One region of the Actinoplanes friuliensis DSM 7358 genome, then DNA from elsewhere that is predicted to be linked to it. Evidence: riboswitches for the same ligand, from Rfam matches in the RefSeq annotation. Region 1 holds a riboswitch; each other region holds the start of a gene.

Region 1 (7,369 bases):
ACCCCCACCTCGTGACTGGACGTGGGCGGCAGCACCTGCTCCGCCGTCCGGCCCCGGAAAGTGATCATCCCGACGCGGTCCCGCCGCTGATAGGCGTCGCGCAGCAACGAGAGCACAGCCGTCTTCACGACGGTCATCCGCTTGCGCGCCGCCATCGAACCGGAGGCGTCGACGACAAAAAGCACCAGGTTGGCCTCACGCCCGACGTGCACGGCCTCCCGCAGATCCCGCGGCTGCACCACCTGCGCGCCCGCCGTCAGCGCCCCACGGTGAATGGCGGCGCGGAGGGTCGCGGGGAGGTGAGGTGCTCCGGCGAGCTTGCCGCGCGGAATGCGGGAGCCGACCACACGGCCCCGCCGGGCGAAAGCCGGTGACCGACGACCGGCGTGACCGCCCTCGCCACGGGCGGCGATCCGCAGAGCCCGCGGGCGGTAGGCGGCACCGGCCTGGACCGCCGCGGCACCCCCGGACGCTTGCCCCTCTTTCGGGGTGCCGTCACTCGATCGGGAGTCGTCGCCACGCTCGGAGGCGTTACTGCTGTCCGGGCTGCTGCTGCCGTCCGGGCCGTTGCCGCTGTCCGGGCCGCTGCTGTCCGGGCCGCTGCTGTTCGGGCCTCCGCTGCTTTGCGGGCGGTTGCTGCTGTCCGGGGTCCCGTTGCTGTCGGGGCCACCGCCGGAGTCGGGGCCGTTGTCGTCCGGGCCGCCCGACGGCGGCTGCGGGTCGTCGTCCGGATCGTCGTCCATGCCGGCCTGGTCGAGGGCTTCTTCGAGGCGCTCCTCGTCCGTACCGGGCGGGTCGAGCGGGTCCTTGCGGCGCCGGTGCGGCAGAGCCAGGCGGGCCGCGTCACGGATGTCGTCGGCGGTGACCCGGTCGCGTCCGTGCCAGGCCGCCAGTGCCACCGCACAGCGGGCGACCACGATGTCCGCGCGCATCCCGTCGACCCCGTAGGCCAGGCAGACCCGGGCGATGCGGTCCAGCTCGGTGTCGGGCAGCAGCACCGACGGCACCGCCTCACGAGCCGCCAGGATCCGCGCAGCCAGCGCGGTCTCGTCAGCCGCGAACCGCGCCGCAAAAGCATCCGGCCCCGCCTCGTACGCCAGCCGCCGCCGCACCACCTCGGCCCGCAACTTGGCATCCCGCGGCGCCGACACGGTGACAACGAGGCCGAACCGGTCGACGAGCTGCGGCCGAGGCTCACCCTCTTCGGGGTTCATCGTCCCCACCAGCAGGAACCGCGCCGCATGCTTGACCGACACACCGTCCCGCTCGACGTGGGCACGCCCCATGGCGGCCGCGTCCAGCAGCAGGTCCACCAGGTGATCCGGCAGCAGATTGACCTCGTCGACATACAGCGCACCCCGGTGCGCGGCGGCGAGCAGACCCGGCTCGTAAGCCTTCACCCCGTCGGCCAGCGCCCGCTGAATGTCCAGCGTCCCGACCACCCGATCCTCGGTGGCCCCGACCGGCAACTCGACCAGCGTCGCCGGCCGATGCCCGTGCGGCGCCCCCGGCTCGTGCGGCCCATCAGGACACCCCGGGTCGGGCGCGGCAGGATCACAGGCGAACCGGCACCCCCGCACCACATCAACCTCGGGAAGCAACGAAGCCAGCGCCCGGACCACGGTCGACTTCGCCGTGCCCTTCTCCCCACGCACGAGCACCCCGCCGACAGCGGGCGAAACAGCAGTCAACAACAGCGCAAGCCGCAAATCGTCAAGTCCGACGACAGCAGAGAACGGGTACGGCGTCACGCCCGGTCCTTTCCGCGGGTCCGCGCCCACGTGCAGAAGGTGCGAGCGGCCGGAGTCTCCTGACTTCCAGGGGCGTGAACCCCCGGTCACAGTGGCGGGACCGTCCCGGTCTCCCACCGGGTTCCTCCACTGCCGCTCGCGAGCCACTCTTTCTCACCCCCACCACCCCGTCAACGTGGGGGTGGGGATACTCACGACTTCGGCCGGCCGCTACTGATGACGATCAAAATCTTGAAGGTCATGTCGTAGGTCCGTGCCGGGTACAGACCGTCGCTCCCGCCGTTTGCCGGCTCCGTGCTCCCAGACCAGCCCCGAACCCCGGCCGCTCGCTCGCCCGGGTCCGCCATCAGCGCAGAGCAACCGGGCCCGACAGACCCAGCCGACGTTCGCGGCTGCCGCCCAGCGGCCGGCATCAGCCCTGTCTGCCGATGCCACCCGCTCAGAAAGACCCGACCGGTCAGCAACCAACCGGCGCCGCGGACCGGTCGAGGGTGAGGCAAGGCGGTCGCACGGACCAACCGCGCCCGCAAGCGAGGCCTGGCAGGCGGGCGCGCAGCGGTGGTTGGGCGGCCAGGCAGTGGTCGTGGGTCAGGTGGGGTTGGGGACGGCTTTTTCGGTGCCGGGGAGGGGTTCGGGGGCGATCTTGTCGAGTTCGGTGAGGACGTCGGTGACGGCGAGGGCTGAGCGTTCGACCAGGGGGCGGAGGCGGCGGTAGAGGGCGGCGTCCGACTCGTCCGGGCGGGTGTGGTCGTTGATGCCGATCATGGCTGCGGCCTGGTCCAGGTCCGGGAGTTCGCCGAGGGCGTGGCGGGCGAGGAGGCAGGCGCCCAGGGCTGTGCCTTCCGGGGTTTCGGCGACGGCTACGGGGAGGTCGAGGGCTGAGGCGAGGATGCCGACCCAGAGTTCCGAGGCCACCGCGCCGCCGGTGGCGCGGACCTCGGTCATGGCGATGCCCTCGTCGGCGAAGGTGTCGCGGACCAGGGCCAGTTGCTGGCAGACGCCTTCGACGGCGGCTCGGACGAGGTGGGCGCGGCCGTGTTCGCGGCGGAGGCCCAGGTAGGCGCCGCGCATGCCGCCGCGCCACCAGGGGGCTCGTTCGCCGAGGAGGTACGGGAGGCAGAGGAGGCCTTCGCTGCCGGCGGCGATCTCGGCGGCTTCGACGAGGAGGGCGGCGTCGCGGACGTCGGCGTCCTCGCCCTCGGCGGCCGGGCGGTCGAAGCTGCCGGCGAAGGTCTCCCCGGCCCAGCGGACCACCGACCCGGCGTTGTTGATCGCGCCGCCGACGACCCAGTGTTCCTCGGTGAGGGCGTAGCAGAACAAGCGGCCGGCATTGTCCGCGGTGGGGCCGTTGACGATCGTGCGCAGGGCGCCGCTGGTGCCGAGGGAGACAGCCGCGACGCCCGCGGGGGTGGCGCCGACGCCGAGGTTGGCGAGGGGGCCGTCGGCCGCGCCGATGATCAGGGGGATTTCCGGGGGCAGGCCGGCGGCGGAGGCCACCTCGGGGCGCAGGCGCAGCCGGTGGGTGGTCGGGACGACCTCGGCGAGCTGGTTCTCGCGGACGCCGGTCAGTGACAGGGCCTCGGGGTCCCAGTGGCGTTCGTGGATGTCGTACATGCCGGTGCCGGAGGCCAGGGACAGGTCGAGGAGGAAACCCTCGGCGGCGAGTCCGGCCAGGACCACTTCCTTGACGCCGCCCCAGCGCGGGGTGTCGCGCACCTTCGCCGGGTCGTTCGCGTTCCACCAGGTCAGCTTGGCGAGGGGTGACATCGGGTGGACCGGGGTGCCCGTCCTGGCCTGGAGGCCTTTGGCACGACCGGCGGCGTTGATCTCGTCGGCCTGGCCGGAGGCGCGGTTGTCGGCCCAGGTGATCAGGGGGCCGAGCGGGGCGCCGTTCGCGTCCATCGGGGCGAGGCCGTGCAGGAAGGCGCTCAGGCCGATGGCGATGACCCGGTCGCCCTGTGCGGCGGACTCCTTGGCCACCGTGACGAGGGCTTCGATCGCCGCGTCGCGGAGCTTGTCCGGGTCGAGTTCGGCCTGGCCCGGCCCGGGGACCGAGAGGGGATAGTGCACGCTCGTCATGGCCCGGACCTCACCGGCGGGGCCGGCGGCGATCGCTTTTGTCGCGGTGGTTCCGGTGTCGATGCCGATGACGACGTCCATGCAGACCCTCCCTGGTCGATGACGGCCGGTGGGCCACTGGAGAATCACCCTAACCGCGCAACGGCACCAGCACCGGGCGCGCACCCGCCCGGGTCACTTCGACCTCGCGGGCAGCGTCCGGCAGCAGCGCCGCGTCACCCGTGACCGGCAGCCAGCCACCGGCCCGGGTCCGGTAACGCAGAGTCGCGTTGCCGGCCGCGACCACCACACCTTGCCTGTCGGGAAGCCGCACCTGCAGGGTCAGGGCCGCGCCGGGATCGGTGAAGCCGTTCAGGACCGCGTCGGGGGTCTCCAGCTGCAGGAAGACGCGGCTGCGGCCGTCGGGTGCCGTCAGCGTCTGCACGACGAAGCGGCGGCGGTCGGCGGTCGCGCCCCGGATGAGCCAGGTGTCGACTGCGGGGGTGATCCAGTAGCCGTACGTGTCCGCGTACCCCTCGCGGGTGGAGAGGTCCCACGGGCCGAGACCGTCACGGTCGAGGTCCGCGTCGGCGGGCCAGGCGCGGTCGCGGCCCGGCAGCCGGCGGTCGAGGCGTTCGGAGCCGGACCACCCGGAGCCCGGACGCCCGCCGCCGGCCGCCTCGATCAGCGCGGACTGGTTGGCCAGGCCGACGGCGAGGCTGCCGGCGCCGTCGCGGCGGCCGGCGCGGACGGCGATCTGGACCGAGGTGTTCTGCTTGCCGGCCGTAGCGAAGAAGACGCCGTCGTGGGCCCGGAAGTCCGGTGCGGTGAAGGTACGCCTGATCCGGCCGCCGGCGTCGTAGGTGAGGCTCGGGGAGTACCGGGCGTCGCGGCCGTCGTCGAGGATCATCACGACGTCGCGGTCGGGGCCGAGCAGGGCGACCGCGGAGTTCGACGCCAGGGTGAGCATCTGTTCGAGGGAGATGACCACCGGGCCGGCCGGTGTCTGCTCGACGAAGCCGATCATGCCGTAGTCGATCTGCCCGATCGGCGACGCGACCTCCTCCCGCACCCGCTGCGCGACGACCGCGGCGCGGCTGTCGTGCGGGGCTGTCCCGGCCCAGACGACCTTCGGCTCGCCGACCAGGCGCTTGCTGCCGACGTGGTCACGCCAGGCCGCACGGACGCTGTCCAGATAGGCGGTGTCCTCCCGCAGGTCACCCCGCGTCGGACCGTCCAGCAGCGGTGAGGCCACCGGTGCCCGCCGGTCGCCGTGGTCCCTGGACAGGCCCACACCCGCGGCCGATCCGGCGACGACCGTGGCGAGTCCGGCGCCGAGCACCGCGCGGCGGCGGACGACACGGCGGTGCCCGCCGGCGCGGACCCGCTCGAGCAGGTCGGGCGGCGAGGACAGGTCGCCGGTGGCGCGTTCCAGTGCCGTACGGATGTCGGTGTCGGTCATCGCGCTCCCCCTTCGGTCGTGGCGGTGACGGGGGCGAGGACTGTGCGCAGGCGTTCGAGGCCGCGTGAGGCGTTGCTCTTCACGTTGCCCTCGGAACAGTCGAGCGCCCGGGCGACCTCCGCGATCGGCAGGTCGTCCAGGTAGCGCAGGATCACGGCGGCCCGTTGCCGCGGTGGCAGGGTGCGCAGCGCCTCGACAACCGCGTCGCGGACGACGATGTGCTCGCTGTGGTCCGGTTCGGCGACGTCGTGGTGGGCCAGCGGCGCCTCGGGGCGCCGGCCGCGGCTGCGCCACCGGTTGGTGGACCGGTTGACCAGCGCGCGCCGGGCGTACGCCTCGGGGGCGCCCTGGATGCGCCGCCACTTCACGTACATCTGCTCGAGGACTTCCTGCACGAGGTCCTCGGCGGTGTGCCGGTCACCGGTGAGCAGGTAGGCGACGCGGAGCAGCCCGGTGCTGCGACTTCGTACGAAGTCGTCGAATCCGTCGCGCATCCCCGCCCTCTCCCCGCCCGTCAATGTGCCTGACACCGGCGGACGGGGAAAGGTTGCTACCGGGCGAGTTCTTTCGCGTACGCGTCCCGGAGCGTCTCCCAGCCGTGGCTCATGGCGTCGCGGCCGCGGATGACGCCGACCGGGTGGCCGTCGAGGAGGCGGGTGAGCACCGCGGCGCAGAGGTGCCATCCGGCGGCGAACATCGGGACCTCGTCGCGGTGCTCGAAGACGTGCCGCAGCGTGAGCCGGGTGCCTTCGGGGATCGGTTCCAGCTCCCAGCGCAGCAGGTCGTCACCCCAGGTGTATTCGAGGACCTCGGGGGCGTCGGCACGGCGTACGGTGGCGGGCAGGTCTGTCCGATCAGGACCGTCGACCATCGCCAGGGTCGTGTCGCCGGTGACCGACAGGTCGCGCGCCGCGGCAAAAGGCGCCCACTGGTCGAGGCGTCCGGGATCGGTCAGGGCGGCCCAGACCTTGGCCGGCGGGTGCCGCAGATCGCGGACGAAGATCAGGGCCCACCGAGCGCCGTCGGGCTCGACGGTCGCGTCGCGGGCCGGGCCGGACTCGAGGTCGCTCATGATTCCTCCAGGTGGCGTTCCAGGGCGTCGAGGTGCCTGTTCCACAGACGCCGGTACGGCGCGAGCCACGCGTCGAGGGCCCGGAACTGCTCCGGTTCGAGGGAGTAGATCCGCTGCTGCGCGGAGGTGCGGCTGGACACGAACCCGGCCTCCCGCAGCACTTTCAGGTGTTTGGAGACGGCGGGCTGGCTCATGGCGAGCGTCTCGACGAGCCGGCTGACGCTGCTGTCGGCGAGGCGGAGCTCGTCGAGGATGCGGCGGCGGGTCGGCTCGGCGAGCACGGCGATGGCGTCGACAGGCACCCACTGACCATGCCACCGCGGTTATATAACCGTCAAGGCATGTAGCTATGATCATCGCATGCGGGTGCTGATCGTGACGTCCGGCTCGACGGGCGACGTGGCGCCCTACACCGGGCTCGGCGCCCGGCTGCGCGAGGCCGGGCACGAGGTCACCCTGGCCACCCACGAACCGTTCCGGGACACCGTGGAGCTGCCGTTCGTGCCGCTGCCCGGCGACCTGCGCGAGATCCTGCCGCAGGCCCGGGGCCAGGACGGCTCCGGTTCCGGCACCGGACCGCGGGCGCTGCTGCGGCTGATGCGCATCGCCCGCCCGCTGGTCGCCGAACTGGGCGACGGCATCGTGCGCGCCGTCGAGCAGACCCGGCCCGACGCGATGCTGCTGTCCACGGTGGTCGCCCCGCTGGGCTACCAGGTCGCCGAGGCCGCCGGCATCCCGTGGGCCGGGGTGTTCCTGCAACCGGTCTTCCCGACCGGCGACTTCGGGCCGGTGCTGATCGGCGGGCGACCGCTCGGCCGGCTCGGCAACCGGCTCACCGGGCGCTTCCTGGAGTCGGCGGCGCACCCGCTCTACGCCCGCCCGGTCCGCGATCTGCGCCGCCGGCTCGGGCTGCCGCAGCGCGGCATGGCGGCGCTGCAACGCGCACAACAGCACCGGTGGCCCACGTTCCACGGCTTCAGCCCGACGGTCGTGCCGCGTCCGGCCGACTGGCCCGCCTCGCAGGAG
Region 2 (7,369 bases), 3.9 Mb from region 1:
CACACCGATCGGAATCTCCGCCGGACTCGCCACCGTCCGCGCGAACAGATCCGTCAACGCCAGGAACGCCCCGCCGAACAGCACCGACAGCGGCAGGATCGACCGGTAGCTCGGCCCCGCCAGCAGCCGCAACGTGTGCGGCACGATGATGCCGACAAACCCGATCAGCCCCGAGACCGACACGGCCGCCGCAGTCCCCAGCGAAGCCGCGACGATCAGCAGGTAACGGCTGCGCTGAGGGTGCAGCCCGAGACTCGTCGCCTCCTCGTCCCCCACGGTCAGCACGTCAAGCTCGCGGCGCTGCGAGAGCACGATCGCACCGGTCACCGCCGCGTAGGGCAGCAGGAGCAGCACGTCATGCCAGCCCGCGGTGGCGAGCCGGCCGAGCAGCCAGGAATACACCTCACGCAGCGATTCCACATTTTGCTGCATGAGGTAGGTCTGCGCGGCGGCCAGAAAGGCGGACACCGCCACCCCGGCCAGGATGAGCGTCGCGGGACTCCGCGCCCGGCCGCCGGCCCCACCGAGCAGCCAGGTCAGCGCAACAGCAACGATCGCACCCACAAAAGCGGCCAGCGGAACACTCACCGGCAGGTTCGCGGTCGCGTCACCCGCCGCGTTCCGAAAGGCGATCACCGCCGTGACCCCGAGCCCAGCCCCCGCCGCCACCCCGAGCAGATGCGGATCGGCGAGGGGATTGCGGAAAACGCCCTGGTACGCCGCCCCGGCCAGCGCCAGCATGGCCCCGACCAGCAGCCCGAGAACCACCCGCGGCAGACGCAGCTCGGTGATGATCGCGATTTCCCGCTCGTTGAGCCCGCTGTGAATCCGCACCCCCGGCACAAGATTCAGCAGCTCAGCCGCAACCCCGGCAGGCGGCAACGTGACCGGCCCGAAGGCAATCCCGGCGACCAGCGTCACCACCAAAGCCACAACCCCACCGACCAACCACCCGACCCGGAGCCCCGCCGGCCGCGCTCCCCGCACAGAGGACCGACCACCACCATCCAGAAGCCGGTCGACCTCAGAAAAGGAATCAGCCTGCGCAGCCAGGTGACCTCCGGCCAAGCCACTGAACCCAGGTGAAGAATCACCAGCCCCGGCCGAGCGACCGATCCCGTGTGACGAGTCATCCTGCCCAGACCCGCCGACCCCAGTTGAGCCATCGACCCCTGGCAAGGCAGTGCTTTCCGCGGGCTGATCGGTCGGGGGTGACCGGTCAGCCTGCGGTGCGGAATCGGCCGGCCGGGGCCGGTCGGTCACGCCGGGACCTTGGACACCGCATCGGCGACCGACTGCACCAGGTCCACCACGCGCGGGCCCCAGCGCGAAGCAATGTCGTCGTCCAGCGACACGATCTGGTCTTTCTGCACGGCGGTGACCGCCGACCAGCCCTTGCGGGCCTTGACGGTGGCGGGTGACTGCTGGCAGCACTTGGTGTCGGCCAGGAAGATCAGGTCGGGGTTGGCCTTGATCAGGGCTTCCGGCGACAGCTGCGGGTAACCGCCCTTGGAGCCGTCGGCGTCGGACGGGTCAGCGACGTTCTCCAGGCTGAACAGCCCCAGAACCGAGCCGATGAAGGTCTTCGACGTCGCGGTGTAGAGCGCCGGGTCCAGCTCGTAGTAATACGTGAGCTTGGACGGGCGGGCCGGTACGCCCTTGACGATCTTGTCGATCTGGGTGCGCATGCGGTCGGTCAGGGCTGTTGCTTCGGTCTGGTGACCGGTCAGGCGGCCGAGCTCGTCGATCTCGCGGTAGGTGTCGTCGAGGACCTTGGCCGCCGGGACGAGCAGGACCGGGATCTTGAGTTTGCCCAGCTGGTCGACGATTTTGTTGAGGTCGTCGGTGGCCACGACCAGGTCGGGGTTCTTGGCCGCGATAGCTTCGGCATTGGGCTTGAATCCGGACAGGTCGGTCTTCGGCGCGTCGGCCGGGTAGGTCGACTGGTCGTCGACCGCCACCACCTGCGGGCCGGCGCCGATGGCGAACAGCATTTCGGTCGCGCTCGGGCCGAGCGACACGATGCGCTCGGGTCGCTGGGCCAGCGTCACGCCGCCGGCCGTCACCGGATAGGCCGCGCTGCCACTCGACGGCGCAGCGCTGGGAGGCTCTTCCGAGCCGCAACCGCTGAGCAGCAAGGCAGCCGTCGCAACGACTGCCGTCAACATCCTTTTCATGCTGGTCCTCCTGTCGGCCGAGGCTGTGGTGCTTCGCCGACCGGAGATGTCACCGGCCCGCGAGGCGCCCCTCCCCGGGAGCGCTGAATCGCGACCGACGCGCAGGCGACCTGGCTTCACCCCGGGCACGGCGGGGCTCACAGTTGCGGGACAGCGCCGGAATCCCACCGGCTTCGCTGCGACGCGGTCCCATCGAAACTAGCCCACCGGTCCGACAGAAAAACCGAAGACCCTCAAGGTCCAATTCCGGTCGTAGCCGGGTGCGGGGTACGGACCGTCGCTCCCGCCGAGAAAGGGCTGCGTGAGTGGCCCGGCGCGTCAGGCCGTGACGTCGGTGCGCGGCAGGCTGGCGAGGACCATGGCCACGACCTGGTCGAACGTGGTATCGACGTCCTCACCCATGCCGAATCCGCCGTTGGCCTCGATGTCGGCGAAGCCGTGGGCTGTGACCCGCAGGCGCCGGGTGGCGTGGGTCGTCTCCGACTCGTCGAGACCGTACCCGCGCAGCACCGCGAAGAAGACGCCCAGCAGCGCGCCGCTCGCCTCCGCCAGGGCTTCATGGCGCAGCGGGTCGAACGGGATCAGGGCATAACGCCCGGGGTGCGTCACCACATAGGACCGGTATGCCTGCATCAGCGCTGCCACCGCGTCGTCGCGGCTGCGACCCATCACCACGGTCGAGAGGGTGGCGGTGACGTCGCGCAACACGCGCAGCGCCATGAGGTCGCGGAGGTCGGCCAGGCTGCCGACGTGCTTGTAGAGCGACGGCGCGGCAACACCGGCCCGGTCGGCGACGGCTGCAAGACTCAGGCCTTCGAGGCCCTTCTCGTCGACCAGGGTCAGCGCGACCGCGACCACCGCGTCGGCACTGAGACCAGCCCTAGGCACGTTGGCTACCATTCATAACCAGTAGGCTAACTCACATAGTTCAAGAACGCTGCTCCCCGCCCGCGGGCAGCTGCGGATCGCGCGTCACGAAGTTGGTGATGTTCGTCCGGAATTCGGAGAGCCATTCGGCCGTCTCGGCGTCGATCAGGTCCGCGACATCGGTGGTGAATTGCTCGATCAGGTCGAGGCCGATCTTGATGGTGGTGGCATCAGCGCCGAATGCGGCTTCCGCATTCGCAGCCGTCCAGGCAAAACGGAACGCCGCGAGCCGCCTTTCCAGTGCGCGGGCTGTGGTGATGTCGCGCATCCAGCCCGAGGACAGGCCGAAGAAGTGGTCGAAAGCCACACAGCCGGCCGCGAGCGCCAGCATGATGTAGCCCCAATTGGCGCTGCGATCAGCGGTGGCTGCCAGCAACGGCGCTATTCCGCCGACAACCGCGAAGAGGATGGCGAGGACCCGCAACGACCGCGATCCGACCCGCTTCACCGCCTTGTCGCGCAGATACCAGTCCCTCGCCTCGGACGCGGATTCCTCGGCCCAGACGCGCAGACGGTCCAATGTCGCCGCCGGATCCCGCCAATCCTCGACGGTCGGCACAGGCATCGCGGCCGGTTGCAGATCACGCTTGCGGCGGTTCCCCATGGCACACCACCTTTTCCGTCAGGGATTGACACGCGTCAACCTTACTCATGACTAGGCAGACACCTTGGCCACCTTCCGTGTACTGGCGCCTACTCTGCGCAAACCTTACGATCAATAGCACGGAAAGCGAATAGGCCAACTCGGAGGGTGACATGAGCCTCATCCTTCATCTCTCCGACCTTCACCTCTCCCCACCCGACGATCGCGAAACGGTCGGCGATCACAAGATCAATGTCATTCCCCTGCAAGACCGCGTACGCCGGACCGAGCTGATCCGGACGACTCTCCGTGAGCTCGGCCGTGCCCTCGCCAGTGGACGTCGCCCCCTCGACGCGGTCGTGATCAGCGGAGACGTGACCTACCAGGGGCGCGCCGACGGCTTCGACCTGCTGCCCCGCACCCTCGAGGAACTCGGCCCGGTCCTCCCCGACCCCGACAAGATCCTCGTGGTGCCGGGCAACCACGACGTCCGGTGGTATTCGGCGCCCTCCAGCGCGGAGCGCTACGAGCAGTTCCTCAGGCTCCGGACTCTCGGTTACCGCACACCGCTCCTCGAGGGGATCGACTTCAACCGGTACGGGGAGATGCCGAGTGCGCCCCCGCACCCGCCGACGGTGGTCGCCGAAGACGGCAGTTTTGTCCTCGTAGGGCTCAACACGGCCAATCACTGCGGCGTCGAGATGGAGACCACACCCGAGGTGCGGGCCGCCTACGCCGCGCTGGACAGCCGGGCCGGCACGGATCCCGACCTCAGGACTTTGCTGGACGACTGGAAGCTGCGCGGGCGTTTCGACATCGCCCGCCTGGGCCCTCACCAGCAGCGACACGCCTCGGACGCCCTCCGCGAGCTCGCACCCGAGGGCGCGGTCCGCATCGCCGTGATGCATCACCAGCTGCTGCCGATCAGCCCGGACGAGGAGGTCAAGCCGTTCGAGGCGCTGACCAACCTCGGCGAGGTGCGCGACTTCCTGGCCGGCAACAACATCGACCTGCTGCTGCACGGCCACAAGCACGTCGAGCACATCTACGCCGACCGCTACCGCCCCAGCTTGCGCGGCCTGAACAACGGCATCCGCAAACTACTCGTCTGCTCCGCCGGCACCGTCGGCCTGGGCCAGGCCTACGGCGGTGAGGTCGCGAAGCTGCTCACGATCGACGGCAAGCACCTCGCTGCCCGCCGCGTGACCGTCGAGAGTGTGCCCGCGACCCGCAACGGCATCCCGCTGATGGTGAGCGCGTTCCGCACTGAGTCGTACCGGATCGCCAACGACGAACCCGCCGAGACCGGCGAGATCACCGGGACCACCGCCCAGGACGTGCACGAGCAGCTCATCGACCTGTACGCGAAGGATCGCATCCAGCCGCGCTCGCCGCTCATCTGCCGATTCACCGACGGGCAGTCCGCGCTGAACCGGCCGGCGTCGTACCCGCCGCTGCCGCTCGGCCGGGCGAACGACGACGACTGGTTCGAGCGGATGACCGGTCTCTGGCAGCGGCACACGCCGATCCGGGGCATGCCGTTCAACCACGGCTCCCGCATCTACAACTACGGCGGCAACCGTGACCAGCTCGACGCCGCCGCCCAGACACTGTCGCGTGACCCGGCCAGCGGCAAGGCGCTCGTGGTCCTGCTCGAGCCGATGCGTGATCACCCCGACGGTACCGATCTGCGCTATCCCGCCTTCTGCCTGGCCCAGTTTGTCGTCGACGGCGACCGGCTCGACGTGGTCGCGTACTTCCGCAAGCAGGAGATGCGCTACTGGTGGGCGATCAACGTCGCCGAGCTGGCGATCCTTCAGGAACGCATGCTCGAGGAGCTGCGCGCCCTGGACGCCCAGTACGAGCCGGGCGAGATCACGACCGTCACGGCGATCCCGGTCGTGGCGGAGAAGGTCCCCCGCGTCGCCGTGCCGCGCATCGACCAGGTCGCTGACGAACAGCCCGGTGAGCTGGTGCGGCTCGCCCTGTCGGTGTGCGCCCGCGACTTCCCCGACCGCGACACGTTCGTCGACCAGTGGTCAGCGGTGGTCAACGACTGGCGGCCGGGCCTCACCGCCACCGTCGACGGCGATCCGGTCGCGACGTTCGGCCTCCAGGCCCTGGCCGAGGTGATCGAGAACGTCTCGCATGCCATCGGCACCGAGGACCGCGTCACGGAGATCATCAGCTGCTTGAAACAGATGCATCAGCAGAACGTCAGCTTCGCCACCAAGATGCAGAGCAGAAACAACTACAAACGTACGCACGAAGAATGGCGCCGGGAGGTGCAGCCGCTCGTCACCCGGCTGCTGGCGACCGTGAACCGCATCCTGAAGAGTCCCGATCACCCGCACCTCGTACAGGGGCCGCAGGACCGGACCGCCTAGCCGAACACCTCTTCGGACAGGCGTTCATTGGCGACCGTCGAGAGTTTGATCCCGAAGATGAAGATGTCGGGGACGCCGTCGTGGACAAATTCCTCGCGCTGTGTGCCCTCGGACGCGTCGAGCAGCTTTTCGACGAGCTTGGTGAGATGCAGCGTGAAGTGCCGAAGCTGAGAATATTTCGGCAGTCCCGCCACGTCGGCGTGATAGGTCGCGTCGTGGCGGAGCTGGGCCCGCTGCAGGTCGAGCAGGGTTTTGCTCGCCCGGACCGCACCACCGCCGTCGAAGCCGACACCGTGCAGCGGGTGACGGGACTCCAACGTGTCCAGTCGTTCCGCATAACGCTGCTGCAGATTGACGCCGAACGCGCCCGACAGCCGCCGGGCCATCTCCCGCAGGTCGGCGGCGGCGCTCAGCAGGGTGACGCGGTCGACCTGTTCGTTGTGCTCGGCGCGATCACAATGCCTGGCCAGCCCGCCCGCGATGCGGATCAGAACCGGCAACTCTGCCTGGAGCGCCAAATCGCCATTGACTGACACGTCTGCCATTATTCGCCTAAGAAAGTCGGTGCGAGTCGTCTTTTCGTTTTCCGGGCCCGGCGGAACGGCGGAATTCAGCCCCGCCGATCGAGGGCCTCGGCCCAGGCGACCGCGACCGCGGCAACCTGGATCAGCTCGCGGCGCAGCGCCTCCGGGTCGTCCTCGGCGGTTGCCTCCGCGACCTCCTCGAGCAGGATGTGCCGCCAGCTCAGGCTTCCGGTGGCGGCCGCCTCGTCACATTCCTTGCGCGCCAGCGCCGCCTCGGCGGCGTACGCCGGCCCGGTGCCGTCGGGGTGATTCTGCAGACCCCACTTCTTGTCCTGTGCTCGGCGCTCGGCGGCGACCTCGGCCAGCACGGCAGCCGGTTCGGACCGGACATCGCCCATGGGGACTCCCTCTCACCACGCTCCCCACCACCCGGGGAGAACGCATAGTAAACCCGACTCGGGCCACAACAGACACGACCGACGCCCCACCAGCAGAACCGGTGAGGCGTCGGGCGTACGGGTGGTGAGGATCAGCAGTACGTCGACTGCTTACCGATGACCTTGTAGGGGCAGTCCGCCGCCTCGGCGAGCATCAGGGCGGCCTCCTTGTTACGGGTGGTCTCCCGGGTGATCACGCTGGCGGGCGGGTAGAAGCCGCCGCCCGACGAACTGGTCGGGTACATCTCGAAGGTGTACGCGAAGATCCGGTGCGTTCCCCACAGCCAGTCCAGCAGATCGCCGTCCGTGATGTAGAGGTCGCTCGACTGCTGCG
Region 3 (7,369 bases), 1.9 Mb from region 1:
TGGGTCTGACAGAAAACGGCCGCCCGGCCGTGAGCTGTGGATGACCACGCCGCTGAGGACAATAGCCGAACACTTGTACTACAGACGAGTGACACGCCAGAACAAACGTACTAAAGAGGGGTCACTGCAGGCGGGAAGGCACCCGATCGGGGTACGCGGCCACCACTGCTCGCCAGATAGTCACCGTGTCCACACCCTGAGCGATGGATTCTTCAATGGTGCGTCCCTGGAGCGCCGAAAAACTCTGATCGGTAGCGAGGCTTCTCGCGTACGCGGGGCCGAACGCCTGCTCGAGGCGCCCCCAGAAGTCTGTCAACCGCACGGAAAAAGCGTACCCGCGGTCCAAGGGCGGCCCCGGATGCGCTCCACCCTGAGACGCACATCACTATTTGTGAATGACAGTCGATGTTCTCGACCAGCCGACTTGGGCGTCACTGACGGGTCCGCACGCCCGATTCGCGCGAATTATCGGGCAGGCCGGCAGGTACGACCCGGAGGTCGCACCTTTCTTCGCTCTGGCCGATCCTGGCGATCCGCGCTCCTGGGAGGACCTGGCTGAGCTCGCCGGTCCCGGCACGGAGATGTCGATCTCCGCCCGACCGCCCGAGGATGCCGGCTGGGAGATCCGCGGGACCAGTACCGCGTTCCAGCTCATCGATGGCAAGGTGCCGGCAGCACTCGACTCCGAAGCCATTGTCCTGACGGTCGCCGACGTTCCGGACATGATCGATCTGGTGAGCCGGACCGAGCCGGGGCCGTTCCGCCCCCGCACCATCGAGCTGGGCACCTATCTGGGCATCCGGCAGCACGGACGGCTTGTCGCCATGGCGGGCGAACGACTGCATCCGCCCGGCTGGACGGAGATCAGCGCGGTGTGCACCGATCCCGCCCATCGCGGCCGGGGGTATGCCGCCCGCTTGGTCAGGGCCCTGGCGGCGGCGATCTACGACCGTGGCGAGCGGCCGTTCCTGCACACCATGGCCACCAACACACCGGCGAACAGGCTTTTCACCTCGCTCGGTTTTGTCCGGCGCAAGGAGAACACCACTGTGTCGTTGCGCGTACCGGTCAAGAAAGAGCGGCTGCCGCGATCTTGAGATCGTCGACCAGGCCCTGGTAGGCGGTGTCCCGGTCGTCGGCCCGCAGGACCGCCGATGGGTGGATCGTGGCCAGCGCCTTGGACTCGGCCACGGGGAAGTCCTGCGGTCGCTGCGCCGAGGCAGGCCAGGGCAGCAGCTCGCCTCGGGACTTCGTCACCCGGAACGACGGTCCGAAGAGGGCCTTCGCCGCCGTCGCGCCGAGCGCCACGACCAGATCCGGCTTGAGCAGGGAAAATTCGGCGACCAGCCAGGGCCGGCACGCGGTGATGTGCGCGGGACCGGGAGTCTGGTGGATGCGCCGCTTGCCGCGGAGCTCAAAACGGAAGTGCTTGACGGTGTTGGTCAGGTAGATCGTCGACGGGTCGATGCCGGCGTCGCCGACCGCGTCGCGCAGCAGCCGGCCGGCCGGTCCGACGAACGGCAGTCCCTGCTGATCCTCGATGTCGCCGGGCTGCTCGCCGACAAAAACGAGGCGGGCGTGGGCAGCACCGCGGCCGAAGACCACCTGGGTCGCGTCCTCGTAGAGCTCGCAGCCGCGGCATCCGGGCGCCGCGGATTTCAGCTCGTCGAGGGTGTGCGTATCGGCGGGGACGAACTCCTGAGCCCCCGGCGGGGCTTGTGTTGTTGCCATGGACACGTTTCTACCCCCATCCGCCCGGTCCACGCGTGAGTCCTCACCTGAACGAGCACGATTCGACACGCCGACACGACATGTGGGGTTGCGCGTTTCGAGTCGCACCTAGATATGGTGTTGCTGCAGCTGGTTCGGACGTCCCGACGGGACGTCCGAGGCAAGAGGGAACCCGGTGGAAAACCGGGACTGCCCCGCAGCGGTGAGTGGGAACGACCGCCGTCAACAGCACTGGGCCCCGGCCTGGGAAGCGACGGCCAGTAGGAGACCGGAGATCGGTCAGGCCCGCGAGTCCGAAGACCTGCCAGCGCACCGCACGCTTCCGCGTGCGGTGGTCCGAGGCCGCGTGGGACGGCCGACGCCACTGAGGTGTACGCGCTCGACATCGGCGTGTCCACCGGCGTCCTCCTGCGCGCCCGGAGACCACTTCGGAACGGGCTCGCGAGGAGAGAGTGTTCATGACGGTCACGCAGGAGAAGACTGCGTCCGAACCGGGCGTACCCGAGCAACGCAAACATGCGATGCAGGTTCGCAAGCGCAACGGCGACACCGAGTCGGTGGATGTCAACAAGATCGTCAAAGCGGTCGAGCGCTGGGTCGCCGACCTCGACGAGGTCGACCCGCTGCGGGTGGCGACCAAGACGATCAGCGGTCTCTACGACGGCGCAACCACGGCTGAGCTCGACAAACTGTCGATCCAGACGGCGGCGGAGCTGATCGGCGAGGAGCCGCAGTATTCGCGGCTGGCGGCGCGGCTGCTGGCGGCCTTCGTCGACAAGGAGGTCCGCGGTCAGGGCATCGCGAGCTTCAGCCAGTCCATCGCCCGCGGCCGTGCGGAAGGGCTTATCGGCGACGAGACCGCTGCTTTTGTCGCGAAGAACGCCCGCAAGCTCGACGACGCCGTCGACCTGACCGGTGACCTGCGGTTCGAGTATTTCGGCCTGCGGACCGTCGCCGACCGCTATCTGCTGCGGCACCCCGAGACGCGCCTGGTCGTGGAGACACCGCAGTACTGGCTGCTGCGGGTCGCCTGCGGCCTGTCCACGTCGGCGGGCGAGGCCATCGCGTTCTACCGGCTGATGTCGTCGCTGGCCTATCTGCCCAGCTCGCCGACGTTGTTCAACTCGGGCACGCGGCACACGCAGATGTCGTCGTGCTTCCTGGTGGACTCGCCGAAGGACGAGCTGGACTCGATCTACGAGCGGTACCAGCAGGTGGCGCGGCTGTCGAAATTTGCCGGCGGTATCGGCATCTCCTGGTCGCGGGTGCGCGGTCGCGGCGCCCTGATCCGCGGCACCAACGGCCAGTCCAACGGCATCGTGCCCTTCCTGCGGACGCTCGACTCCAGCGTCGCGGCGGTCAACCAGGGCGGACGTCGCAAGGGTGCGGCCTGCGTCTACCTCGAGCCGTGGCACCCCGACATCGAGGAATTCCTCGAACTGCGTGACAACACGGGAGAGGACGCCCGCCGCACCCACAACCTGAACCTGGCCAACTGGATCCCGGACGAGTTCATGCGCCGGGTCGAGGCCGACGAGATGTGGTCGCTGGTCGACCCGAGCGACGCCCCCGACCTGCCGGACCTTTACGGCGAGGAGTTCGAGCAGGCCTACCGGATCGCGGAGAAGAAGGCGGTCAAAACCGTCAAGGCCCGTGACCTGTACGGCCGGATGATGCGCACACTCGCGCAGACCGGCAACGGCTGGATGACCTTCAAAGACCCGTCGAACCGCCTCTCCAACCAGACCGGCCGCCCCGGCAACACCATCCACCTGTCGAACCTGTGCACCGAGATCCTCGAGGTCAGCTCCGACGACGAGACGGCGGTCTGCAACCTGGGCTCGATCAACCTCGGCGCACACCTGAGCGGCGGCGACGTGGACTGGGAGAAGCTGCGGGAGACGGTGCGGACCGCGGTTGTTTTCCTCGACCGGGTCATCGACATCAACTACTACCCGAGTGATCAGGCGGCGGCGAGCAACCCGCGCTGGCGTCCCATCGGGCTCGGGCTGATGGGTCTGCAGGACGCGTTCTTCTCGCTGCGGCTGCCTTTCGACTCCGCCGAGGCCAAGGAGCTCTCGACGCGCGTCTCGGAGGAGATCTATCTGACGGCGCTGGAGACCTCGGCCTCCCTGGCCGAACGCTTCGGCCCGCACCCCGCGTACGCGGAGACCAGGGCGGCCGGCGGTGACCTGCAACCGGATCTCTGGGGTGTGACCCCGACGCAGACTGCCCGGTGGTCCGCGGTGCGGGAGCGGATCGCCGGCACCGGGCTGCGCAACTCGCTGCTGATCGCGATCGCGCCGACGGCGACGATCGCCTCCATCGCCGGCTGTTACGAGTGCATCGAGCCGCAGGTCAGCAATCTTTTCAAGCGGGAGACCCTGTCGGGCGAGTTCCTCCAGATCAACACCTATCTGGTACGCGAGCTGAAGGCGCGCGGACTCTGGACGGCGGCGGTGCGCGAGCAGATCAAGCGCGCGGAGGGCTCGGTGCAGGGCATCGAGGCGTTGCCTGCCGACGTCCGGGAGCTCTTCCGGACGGCGTGGGAGCTGCCGCAGAAGGCGCTGATCGACGTGGCCGCCGCACGGTCGCCCTACATCGACCAGTCGCAGTCGCTGAACCTTTTCATGAGCGCACCGACCATCGGCAAGGTCTCGTCGATGTACCTCTACGCCTGGAAAGCCGGGCTCAAGACCACGTACTACCTGCGCTCGCGGCCCGCGACGCGCATCCAGCAGGCCACGGTGTCCGTCGCACCGGCGGTGACGGTTGCCGTCGCCCCGGTCTCCGACGAGGAAGCCCTGGCCTGTTCCCTCGAGAACCCCGAGTCGTGTGAGGCGTGTCAGTAAATGCTGCTTGATCCCGGAATGGACCTGACCCTGCGGCCGATGAAGTACCCGCACTTCTTCGACCGCTTCAAGGACGCGATCAAGAACACCTGGACCGTCGAGGAGGTCGACCTGCATTCCGACCTCGCCGACCTGGCCAAGCTCTCGCCCGCCGAGCAGCACCTGGTCAGCCGTCTGGTCGCCTTTTTTGCCACCGGCGACACCATCGTCGCCAACAACCTCGTGCTGAACCTCTACCAGCATGTCAACTCGCCCGAGGGCCGGCTCTATCTTTCCCGGCAACTCTTCGAGGAGGCCGTGCACGTCCAGTTCTATCTGAACCTGCTCGACACCTATGTGCCGGACGAGGCGGAGCGAGCTGCGGCCTTCGACGCGGTGGAGAACATTCCGTCGATCGCCCGCAAGGCCGACTTCTGCTTCCGCTGGATCGACTCCGTTTTTGAGCTGCGCGAACTGCGGACCAAGGACGAGCGGCGGGCGTTCCTGCTCAACGTCATCTGTTTTGCCGCCTGCATCGAGGGCCTGTTCTTCTACGGCGCCTTCGCCTACGTCTATTACCTGCGCTCGCGCGGCCTGCTGCACGGGCTGGCGTCCGGGACCAACTGGGTCTTCCGCGACGAGTCGATGCACATGGCCTTTGCCTTCGACGTCGTCGAGCAGGTGCGGGCCGAGGAACCGGATCTCTTCGACGACAAGATGGAACAGCAGGTCCGGGACATGCTTTCCGAGGCCGTCGAGTGCGAGGTGCAGTTCGCGGCGGATCTGCTGGAGCAGGGCGTCTCCGGCATGTCGCTGACCGACATGCGGACCTACCTGCAGCACGTGGCTGACCGCCGCCTCACCCAGCTGGGTATCGCGCCGATCTACGGGTCGCAGAACCCGTTCGCCTTCATGGAGTTGCAGGACGTCCAGGAGCTGTCGAACTTCTTCGAACGCCGGGTGTCGGCCTATCAGGTCGGCGTCACCGGCAGCGTGAGCTTCGACGACGACTTCTAAGTCAGCGGGGCCGGCACTGCTGTCCGCCGTACGACGGGCGGCAGTGCTGGTTCGCCCCGGTCGCCTGAAGTCTGCTGACGTCATCGCGACGGGGAGGGGACCGTCGCGGGGAAGGCGGCGGTGGCCACGTCGTCGGCCAGACTTTCGATCGACCCGTCGTCGATCGGGCTCACCGTCAGCCGGATGCCGGGTGGTGAGTCGACCCGGAACAGCGAACCCGGGGCCACCGCATAACCCGCGTCGCGCAGGGTCGTCACCATGCGGGTCTCGTCCTCCACGCGTACCCAGATGTTGATGCCTGTGGTGCCGTGAGCTTGCAGACCGCGCGCCGTGAGGGCGTCGCGCAGAGCGACGCGCCGATGGTCGTAGCTCTTGCCCGCGGCGGCGATCTCCTCCGTGACGTCCTCGTCGCGCCAGAGCCTCAGCAACAGACGCTGCAGCACTGTGGACACCCAGCCGGTGCCGATCCGCATCCGGCCGACGACGCGAGCGATCGTCGCCTCGTCGCCGGCCAGCAACGCGATGCGCAGATCAGGGCCGAAGGGCTTGGACGCCGAACGGACGAAGGCCCACGACCGTGTCGATCCGCCCAGGCTGTGCAACGGAACACCGGACAACTCGGCCGCGTGATCGTCCTCGATGAGGAGCACCTCCGGTTTGCCGGCCAGAACCGCGCGGAGCTCTGCGGCGCGTCCGGCGCTGATGGCGGCACCGGTCGGGTTTTGCGCGCGGGCGGTGACCACCGCCGCGCGCACATCTTTGGCCAGGGCCGAAGCCAGCTGGTCGGGAAGCGGACCCTCGTCGTCAACCGCGACGGGCACCGGGGTGAGGTCCAGGGCCGCAAGAAGATCGAGCAGGTTGGCCCAGCCGGGATCCTCCACCGCGACCTGATCACCGGCTCGGAGATGAGCCGTGAGCAGGCGTTCGATCGCATCGAGGGTGCCGCTCGTCACCGTGATCGCCGCATCGTCGACCGGCACGCCGTCCGCTGCCAGCCGGGGACGGGCCGCATCGATGAGCTCGGGCATCGCCCCGGCCGCGGCATAACCCAGCGGCGGACCGATCTCTTCGGAGACCGCCCGCAGATGCCATCCCAGGCCTGGCAACAGGCGAATGTCGGGGTCACCGGTAGAGAGGTCGAGAGCCCCCGGCGGCACCGGCAAGCGCAACGCCGAGCGTGGGCTGGCCACCGCCGGCCGGGTGCGGACGCGGGTGCCACTGCGCCCGAGGGACTCGATGATCCCGCGCTGGCGCAGCTCCTGATAGGCCTTCGACACAGTGGCCGGGCTGACATGCAGCTGGTAGGCCAGGATCCGGATCGGCGGCAGCGCCTCACCCCACATCCAGTCACCGCGGCGGACACCCGCCTCGATGCTGGCGGAAATCGAGGCGGCGGTGGACCCGGTTACCTGATACTGTTCTGGCACAAGAGAGATTATGTACTAGTACAGCTTTGTTGGCAAGGAGGGTTCCCGTGACCGACCTCTACCAGCCCACCGATCGGACCACGGCAACCCGCAACCGCGGCCGCATGCACTACGAGCGCGACGCGGCGCACGCCATTCTGGACGAGGCGTATGACTGTTCCGTCGCGTTCGTGATCGACGGGGAGCCGCGCGTGCTCCCCACGCTGCACGTCCGGGTCGACGACACTCTCTATCTGCACGCCTCGACCGGCGGACGGCTCGGCCTGACGGCGCGCAGCGACGGCGTTCGGGTTGCGGTGTCGGTGACTCTGCTCGACGGCATCGTCTATGCGCGATCGCAGTTCGACCACAGCGCCAACTACC
Region 4 (7,369 bases), 1.6 Mb from region 1:
GGAGCTGCTCTGGGACGTCGGCGCCGGTTCGGGCAGCATCGCGATCGAGTGGATGCGCGCGCACCGGGACTGCCGGGCGATCGCGGTCGAGTCCGATCCTGTACGTGCCGGACGCATCCGGAGGAACGCGGGCGCTCTGGGCGTACCGAAGCTGACGGTTGTGGAGGGACGCGCGCCCGCAGCCTTGGACGGCCTGGCCGGGCCGGACGTGGTTTTTGTCGGCGGCGGCGTGACGCGCGAGGGTGTGGTCGAGGCGGCCTGGGCCGCGCTGCCGAGCGGCGGGCGACTGGTCGCGAACGCGGTGACGCTGGAGTCGGAGGCCGCGCTGGCGGCCCGATATGCCGAACTGGGCGGTGAAATGACCCGGATCGCCGTCAACCGGGCGTCGCCCATCGGCGGTTTTACGGGATGGAGAGCGATGATGCCGGTGACGATCTGGTCGGTGAGCAAGCCGTGACGGTGCACTTCATCGGTGCGGGGCCGGGCGCCGCGGACCTCATCACGGTGCGGGGCCAGCGGCTGATCGGGTCGTCGCCGGTGTGTCTCTACGCCGGGAGTCTCGTTCCGGCGGAGCTGCTGACGTTCTGCCCACCCGGCGCGCGGCTGGTCGACACCGCCGGGCTCGACCTCGACCAGATCCTCGCCGAGATGGTCACGGCCGAGAAGGCCGGTCACGACGTGGCGCGGCTGCACTCCGGGGATCCGTCGGTGTTCAGCGCGGTCGCCGAGCAGATGCGGCGCCTCGACGAGGCCGGGATCGGGTACGACGTGACGCCCGGCGTGCCCGCATTTGCCGCCGCGGCGGCCTCGCTGGGCCGGGAGTTCACCGTGCCCGGGGTCGCACAGACGGTGATCCTGACGAGGACGGCCGAGCGGGCCACGGCGATGCCGCCGGGCGAGGACCTCGCCACGCTCGGCGCGAGCCGGTCGACGATGGTCCTGCACCTCGCCGTGCAACGGATCGACGCGGTGGTCGCGGAGCTGGTGCCGAATTACGGCGTGGACTGCCCGGTCGCCGTCGTGGCGCGGGCGAGCCGGGAGGACGAGCTGATCGTTCGCGGCACGCTGGCCGACATCGCCGCGAAGGTGACCGCCGCGGGCATCAAACGAACCGCGGTGATCGTCGTCGGTGCGGCGCTGACCGCCACCGCGTTCCCGGACAGCCACCTCTACTCGACGGAACGCTGCCGGCCGTGAAAGTCCTGGTCCTCGGGGGTACGACCGAGGGGCGGGCACTGGCCACGGCCGCCGTGGACAACTTCGAGGTGATCAGCTCGCTGGCCGGGCGCACGAGCACACCGCTGCTTCCCGCCGGCCGCGTACGGATCGGTGGTTTCGGGGGTGCCGCCGGACTGGCCTCCTTTGTGCGCGCCGAGGCGATCGACGCGATCGTGGATGCGACACATCCGTTCGCGGCGGTGATGACCGGCAACGCCGTCGCGGCGGCGCGGGAGACTGGCGTGCCGCTGCTCGTGCTGCGCCGGCCCGGCTGGACCGAGCAGCCCGGCGACCGCTGGCTGCGGGTGCCGGCGCTCGACGCGGCCGCCGCGCTGCTGCCGTCGCTGGGGGAGCGGGTGTTTCTGACCACCGGGCGGCAGAGCATCGCGGCCTTCGCCGGGGTCGACGAGTGCTGGTTTCTGTCGCGGTCGGTCGAGCCCCCGGAAGCGCCCCTGCCGCGGCGCCTCGAGGTGCTGCTCGACCGCGGCCCGTTCACCACCGGCAGCGAGGGTGCCCTGCTCGACCGGCACCGGATCGACGTCCTGGTCACCAAGGACAGCGGCGGCAGCACCGCAAAGCTCGACGCCGCCCGCGACCGCGGCATTCCCGTCGTCGTGCAGGACCGCCCACCTCTTCCGTCCGGTGCTGTTGTTGAAACCGTGGACGCCGCCCTCGACTGGCTCAGGCGGGGTAGTGACGAGGTGTGTACACCTGGGTAGAGCCGTCGCCGCGGGTCGTCATGCGGGTCTGGCTCGAGCCCACGATCAGCAAGCAGCGCATGTCGACCGTCGCCGGATCGAGCTCGCCCAGCGTCGTAACCAGGATCGACTCCTCGGGCCCGCCCACGTCCCGGCCGACAACCACCGGGGTCTGCGGCGTGCGGTGCTCGAGCAGGAGCTCACGGGCCTTGACCAGCTGTTCCTTGCGGCTCCGGGAAGCCGGGTTGTAGATGGCGATGACCAGGTCGGCGCTCGCCGCGGCGGTCAACCGGCCGGCGATGACCTCCCACGGCTTGAGCCGGTCGGAGAGCGACATGATGCAGAAGTCGTGCCCGAGCGGCGCACCCGCGCGACTGGCCACGGCCTGCGCCGCGGTCAGACCCGGCACCACCCGGACCGGAACGTCCTTCCACTGCGGGTCCTCACTGACCTCCAGCACCGCGGCGGCCATCGCGAACACCCCGGGGTCGCCCGACGAGACCACCGCGACACGACGGCCGCGCTTGGCCAGGTCGAGCGCAAACGCCGCCCGCTCGGCCTCGACGCGGTTGTCCGACGGGTGTTTCCGCCGGTGCGGGCTGTCCGGAACCCGGTCCACATAAGGCCCATAACCGACCACGTCATCAGCCTCGGCCAGTGCAGCCTGCGCCTCGGGAGTCAGCCACTCCTGCCCAGCCGGCCCCAGTCCGACGACCGTCACCTCGCCTCGGCCGTCCTGCGACACCGGCGTTTCAGTCGGAGCGGCTGTGCCGGTCAGAGCGGCCTTGCTCGGCAGCAGGGCCAGGGAGAAGTAGGGGACCGTCGACGGGTCGATGTCCGCGACCTTGCCGGAGCGCTCGCGATCGGTGGTCGCCCGCTCGACGTACCAGGCGTCGTCGAGGCGACCGGCCTGCTCCAGCGCGTCCCGGACGCCGGGGAAGGTGCGGCCCAGCTTCATGATGGCCGCGGAGTCGGTGCCGGCCAGTCGCGCTGCGAGCTCTGCTGGTGGCAGGGTGCCGGGCAGGACGGTCAGGGTCTCGTCGCGTTCCATCAGCGGGCGGCCGAGCACCGCCGATGCGGCACTCACCGAAGTAACGCCGGGCACGACCACGGCCTCGTAGCGGTCGGCGAGCCGTTTGTGCATGTGCATGTAGGAGCCGTAGAAGAACGGGTCACCCTCGGCCAGGACCACCACGTCACGGCCCGCGTCCAGATGGGCGGCCAGCCGCTCGGCGCTCTCGGCGTAGAACTCGTCGATCGCGCCCTGGTATCCGCCCGGGTGGTCGGTCGTCTCGGTGGTGACGGGATAGATCAGCGGCTCCTCGATCTGACCCTCACGCAGGTAGGACTCCGCGATGGCCCGCGCATTGCTGCGTCCGTGGCGCGCCGCGTGGTACGCGATCACGTCCGCCGCGCCGATCAGCCGCGCCGCCTTGACGGTGACCAGCTCCGGGTCGCCCGGACCGAGCCCGACCCCGAACAGCCGACCCGCCATGCTACTCCTCCTCCGAGGCGAGGGCGTTGACCGCCGCCGCCGTCATCGCACTGCCACCACGCCGTCCGCGCACGACCAGGAACTCCAGGTCGGAGGCGGCCAGGGCGTCCTTCGACTCGGCCGCGCCGATGAAGCCGACCGGGATGCCCAGCACCGCCGCCGGTCGTGGTGCACCCGCTTCGATCATCTCCAGCAGCCGGAACAGGGCCGTCGGCGCGTTGCCGATCGCAACCACCGCGCCGGCGAGGCGGTCGCCCCACAGGTCGAGCGCTGCGGCGCTGCGGGTGTTGCCGAGCTGCGCCGCGAGGGCGGGCACCGTCGGGTCGCGCAGCGTACAGACGACCTCGTTGCCGGCCGGCAGTCGCTTGCGGGTGACCCCGGAGGCGACCATCTCGGCGTCGCAGAAGATCGGCGCGCCACCGAGCAGCGCCTTGCGTGCCGCGGTCACCACACCCGCGCTGTAGGCGATGTCGGGGACCAGGTCGACCATCCCGCACGCGTGGATCATCCGGACCGCGACCCTCGCCACGTCGGCCGGCAACCCCGACAGGTCGGCTTCCTCCCGGATCGTGGCGAACGACCGCCGGTAGATCTCCGCGCCGTCGTGCACGTACTCCATCTCAGCCCTTCCTCGCGGCGCCGACCAGCGCGCCCACTGCACCTGCCGGTGCGGAGCCGCTGAACTCCGGCGACCGCACCTCGTATCCCGTCCCGGTGGCCTCGACCCGCACGTGCGGCCCGGCCGGGCTCCCGCAACCGCGCTCACAACCGACCCAATGCACGGGCAGGCCCTCGCCCGCGGTGGTCGCGGCATCGGCGTCCGCGCGCACGTCGGCCAGCGATTTCGCGCAGCCCGGCCGCCCGGCGCAGGCGCTCACACCCACCCAGCGCGAGCCCGCCGACACCTCCAGCCCGGCGTCCCGCAGCGCTTCCACCCAGCCCTCGACCTCGGACGCGGGCAGATCGGGCACGACGATCCCGCGCCACGGCGTCACGACCAGGGCCGCGGCCCCCGACAAAACCTTCATCTGTACGGCGGTGAGGCGCCCCAGCGGCACCAGCGCACCGACGGCCCGGCGCCCGTCCGGCTGGGCGATGGCCCCGATCGGCTCGCGCACCGGCGGCCGAGTGAGGCGAACACGCTCACCCAGGCTCCGGCCCAGCGTGGCGGCAGTGCGTGCGGCGACCCGGGCCGGGCCGTCCGTCAGCTCCCGCACCCGCCAAGCCACACGATCCGCCCCTTGCTGCTGGGCGGTGCGCTCGTCCAGGAATGCGTGGGCGGCCGCCAGCAGCGCCGGGATCACCTCGCCGGTCGGCACCCGCAGGCCGGCGTCGGTGCCCGCGAAGAGGATCGCCACGTCGCCCTGATCGGGGAGCGGCAGCGCTGCCACGTCAGCCGGGAACGCCACGTCCCCCGCGCCGCTGTCGAGCGCAAAAAGGAACCTTCCGGGCAGCGACGCGAGCCGGGGATCCGCGCACAGCGCCTGGTCCAGTCCGGCCACGTCCGGGCCGCCGGCCAGTGGGGACGCGGCTATGTTGCGTACCAGCTCGTGGGTGTCGGAGGGCAGGAGGCCCGCCGAGCGCAGGCGGGCCGCGAGCTGGTCCACCGGAACGTCTTCGAGGGCTCTGAGCTGGAGATTGGCCCGGCTGGTCAGCTCGGCGTGGCCGTCACCCCACTGCTGGGCCAGGACCCGCAGCGCCGCCAGCTGCGCACCGGTCAGCCGCCCACCCGGCAGGCGGACGCGCGCCAGCGGCCCGTCGGCTGCGGCGTGCAACCGCAGGGCGCCCGGGCAGGCGTCCGCATCGGCACGTGGTGATGGCTGAGGCACGGCCCGGATACTACGGATCGGGCCCGACACTTTCCCGGCGACGGTCGGCATCGTCACACCGGCCACCCCGCCTTGACGTCACCCTCACCGGTCGCAAGAGTGGGAGTCCACGTGCGGCGACGCCGCGGAGGAAGCCGGTGCGAGTCCGGCGCGGTCCCGCCACTGTCACAGGGTCCTGATAGACCTTGCAGCCAGGAACTCCGGTCGCCGTGAATTCCTTCGACCCGGGGCGCGGACCCCGAGGGGAGAGCCGTGTTTCTGCTGCTGTCGACGTCCGACACCGACCTGCTGAGCGCCCGTGCCAGCGGCGCCGATTACCGCCTGGCCAATCCGGCCCGCACCGCGGTCGCCGACCTGCCCGCCCTGCTCGACGGGGCCGAGCTGGTCGTCGTCCGCATCCTCGGCGGGCGCCGGGCCTGGGAGGAGGGCCTCGACGCGCTGCTCGCCGGGCCTGTCCCGGTGGTGGTCCTCGGTGGCGAGCAGGCCCCCGACGCCGACCTGATGAAGCTGTCGACCGTGCCCGCGGGGGTGGCGGCCGAGGCGCACGGCTACCTGGCCTACGGCGGCGCGGACAATCTGGCGGCGCTGCACGACTTCCTCTCCGACACGATCCTCCTGACCGGTCACGGGTTCGCCGCGCCCGTGCCCGCGCCCGACTGGGGTCTGCTGCCGCGCGATGCCGCCGACACCACGGGCCCGACGGTCGCGGTGCTCTACTACCGCGCGCACCACATGGCCGGAAACACGAACTTTGTCGAGGCCCTCTGCCAGGCCCTCGAGGCCAAGGGCGCACGGCCACTGCCGATCTTCACGGCCTCCCTGCGTACGGCGTCACCCGAGCTGCTCGCCGAGCTGCGCAAGGCGGACGCCCTGGTCGTGACCGTGCTCGCCGCCGGTGGCACCAAGCCCGCGACCGTGTCCGCCGGTGGCGACGACGAGGCGTGGGACGTCGGCGTGCTCGCCGACCTCGACGTGCCGATCCTGCAGGGCCTGTGCCTGACCAGCAGCCGCGCCGCGTGGGAGGCCAGCGACGACGGTCTGTCCCCGCTGGACGCGGCGACGCAGGTGGCGATCCCCGAGTTCGACGGCCGGATCATCACCGTGCCGTTCTCGTTCAAGGAGATCGACCCCGACGGGCTCTCCGTCTACGTGCCGGATCCCGAGCGTGCCGCACGGGTCGCCGGCATCGCCGTCGCCCACGCCCGGCTGCGGCACATCCCGCCGGCCGAGCGGCGGATCGTGGTCATGCTCTCCGCGTACCCGACCAAGCATTCGAGGATCGGTAATGCCGTCGGGCTCGACACTCCGGTCTCGACGGTCCGCCTGCTCCAGGCCATGCAGGAGCGCGGTTACCAGGTCGGGGAGTTTCCGGGAGTGGCCGAGAGTGACGGCGACAAGCTCATCCACGCGCTGATCGCGGCCGGTGGTCAGGACCCGGACTGGCTGACCGAGGACCAGCTCGCCGGCAACCCGGTCCGCATCTCCGGCGACTCGTACCGTTCGTGGTTCGCGACGCTGCCGGCCGACCTGCGCGAGTCGATGGAGCAGCACTGGGGGCAGGCGCCCGGTGAGCTCTACGTCGACCAGGACGACATCGTGCTCGCCGCCCTGCGCGGTGAGAACGTCGTCGTGATGGTCCAGCCGCCGCGGGGTTTCGGTGCCAACCCGGTCGCGATCTACCACGACCCGGATCTGCCGCCGAGCCATCACTACCTCGCTGCGTACAGGTGGGTGGCCGAGGAGTTCGGCGCGCACGCGGTCGTGCACGTCGGTAAGCACGGCAACCTCGAATGGCTGCCCGGCAAGAACGTCGGCATGTCCGCCTCGGACGGCACCGACGCGGCCCTCGGTGACCTGCCGCTGATCTACCCGTTCCTGGTCAACGACCCGGGCGAGGGCACCCAGGCCAAGCGCCGCGCCCACGCCACCCTGGTCGACCACCTGATCCCGCCGATGGCCCGCGCCGAGTCGTACGGCGACGTCGCCCGGCTCGAGCAGTTGCTCGACGAGCACGCCAACATCGCCGCCCTCGACCCGGCGAAGCTGCCCGCGATCCGCGCCCAGATCTGGACGCTGATCCAGGCGGCCAAGATGGACCACGACCTCGGACTCGACAACCGCCCCGACGA

What was found. Region 1 has a riboswitch for cobalamin ahead of AFR_RS27055 (VWA domain-containing protein). Riboswitches for the same ligand answer to the same signal wherever they lie in the genome.
Region 2: it holds a riboswitch for cobalamin, as region 1 does, so the genes downstream of both, AFR_RS01565 (ABC transporter substrate-binding protein) here and AFR_RS27055 (VWA domain-containing protein) in region 1, are expected to answer to the same signal.
Region 3: it holds a riboswitch for cobalamin, as region 1 does, so the genes downstream of both, AFR_RS35855 (ribonucleoside-diphosphate reductase subunit alpha) here and AFR_RS27055 (VWA domain-containing protein) in region 1, are expected to answer to the same signal.
Region 4: it holds a riboswitch for cobalamin, as region 1 does, so the genes downstream of both, cobN (cobaltochelatase subunit CobN) here and AFR_RS27055 (VWA domain-containing protein) in region 1, are expected to answer to the same signal.

Annotation. Positions count from the first base shown of each region.
Region 1 covers NC_022657.1:5,835,218-5,842,586, forward strand. The annotation lists gene AFR_RS27055 (VWA domain-containing protein) at 1-1,751, opposite strand, end outside; cobalamin riboswitch at 1,783-1,913, opposite strand; gene AFR_RS27060 (gluconokinase) at 2,340-3,911, opposite strand; gene AFR_RS27065 (hypothetical protein) at 3,961-5,271, opposite strand; gene AFR_RS27070 (SigE family RNA polymerase sigma factor) at 5,268-5,765, opposite strand; gene AFR_RS27075 (SRPBCC family protein) at 5,822-6,343, opposite strand; gene AFR_RS27080 (ArsR/SmtB family transcription factor) at 6,340-6,645, opposite strand; gene AFR_RS27085 (glycosyltransferase) at 6,704-7,369, shown strand, end outside.
Region 2 covers NC_022657.1:314,649-322,017, reverse strand. The annotation lists gene AFR_RS01570 (FecCD family ABC transporter permease) at 1-1,011, opposite strand, end outside; gene AFR_RS01565 (ABC transporter substrate-binding protein) at 1,260-2,177, opposite strand; cobalamin riboswitch at 2,261-2,399, opposite strand; gene AFR_RS01560 (TetR/AcrR family transcriptional regulator) at 2,496-3,065, opposite strand; gene AFR_RS01555 (SLATT domain-containing protein) at 3,106-3,708, opposite strand; gene AFR_RS01550 (metallophosphoesterase family protein) at 3,861-6,074, shown strand; gene AFR_RS01545 (hypothetical protein) at 6,071-6,610, opposite strand; gene AFR_RS01540 (hypothetical protein) at 6,685-6,996, opposite strand; partial or broken gene AFR_RS01535 (M14 family metallopeptidase) at 7,131-7,369, opposite strand, start outside.
Region 3 covers NC_022657.1:7,784,993-7,792,361, forward strand. The annotation lists gene AFR_RS35840 (DUF3046 domain-containing protein) at 122-322, opposite strand; gene AFR_RS35845 (GNAT family N-acetyltransferase) at 396-1,097, shown strand; gene AFR_RS35850 (UdgX family uracil-DNA binding protein) at 1,069-1,731, opposite strand; cobalamin riboswitch at 1,845-2,053, shown strand; gene AFR_RS35855 (ribonucleoside-diphosphate reductase subunit alpha) at 2,190-4,583, shown strand; gene AFR_RS35860 (ribonucleotide-diphosphate reductase subunit beta) at 4,584-5,579, shown strand; gene AFR_RS35865 (aminotransferase class I/II-fold pyridoxal phosphate-dependent enzyme) at 5,660-7,006, opposite strand; gene AFR_RS35870 (bifunctional pyridoxamine 5'-phosphate oxidase family protein/GNAT family N-acetyltransferase) at 7,054-7,369, shown strand, end outside.
Region 4 covers NC_022657.1:7,410,321-7,417,689, reverse strand. The annotation lists gene AFR_RS34155 (bifunctional cobalt-precorrin-7 (C(5))-methyltransferase/cobalt-precorrin-6B (C(15))-methyltransferase) at 1-457, shown strand, start outside; gene cobM (precorrin-4 C(11)-methyltransferase) at 409-1,197, shown strand; gene AFR_RS34145 (cobalt-precorrin-6A reductase) at 1,194-1,937, shown strand; gene AFR_RS34140 (precorrin-2 C(20)-methyltransferase) at 1,900-3,411, opposite strand; gene AFR_RS34135 (precorrin-8X methylmutase) at 3,413-4,030, opposite strand; gene AFR_RS34130 (ferredoxin-like domain-containing protein) at 4,032-5,240, opposite strand; cobalamin riboswitch at 5,312-5,459, shown strand; gene cobN (cobaltochelatase subunit CobN) at 5,493-7,369, shown strand, end outside.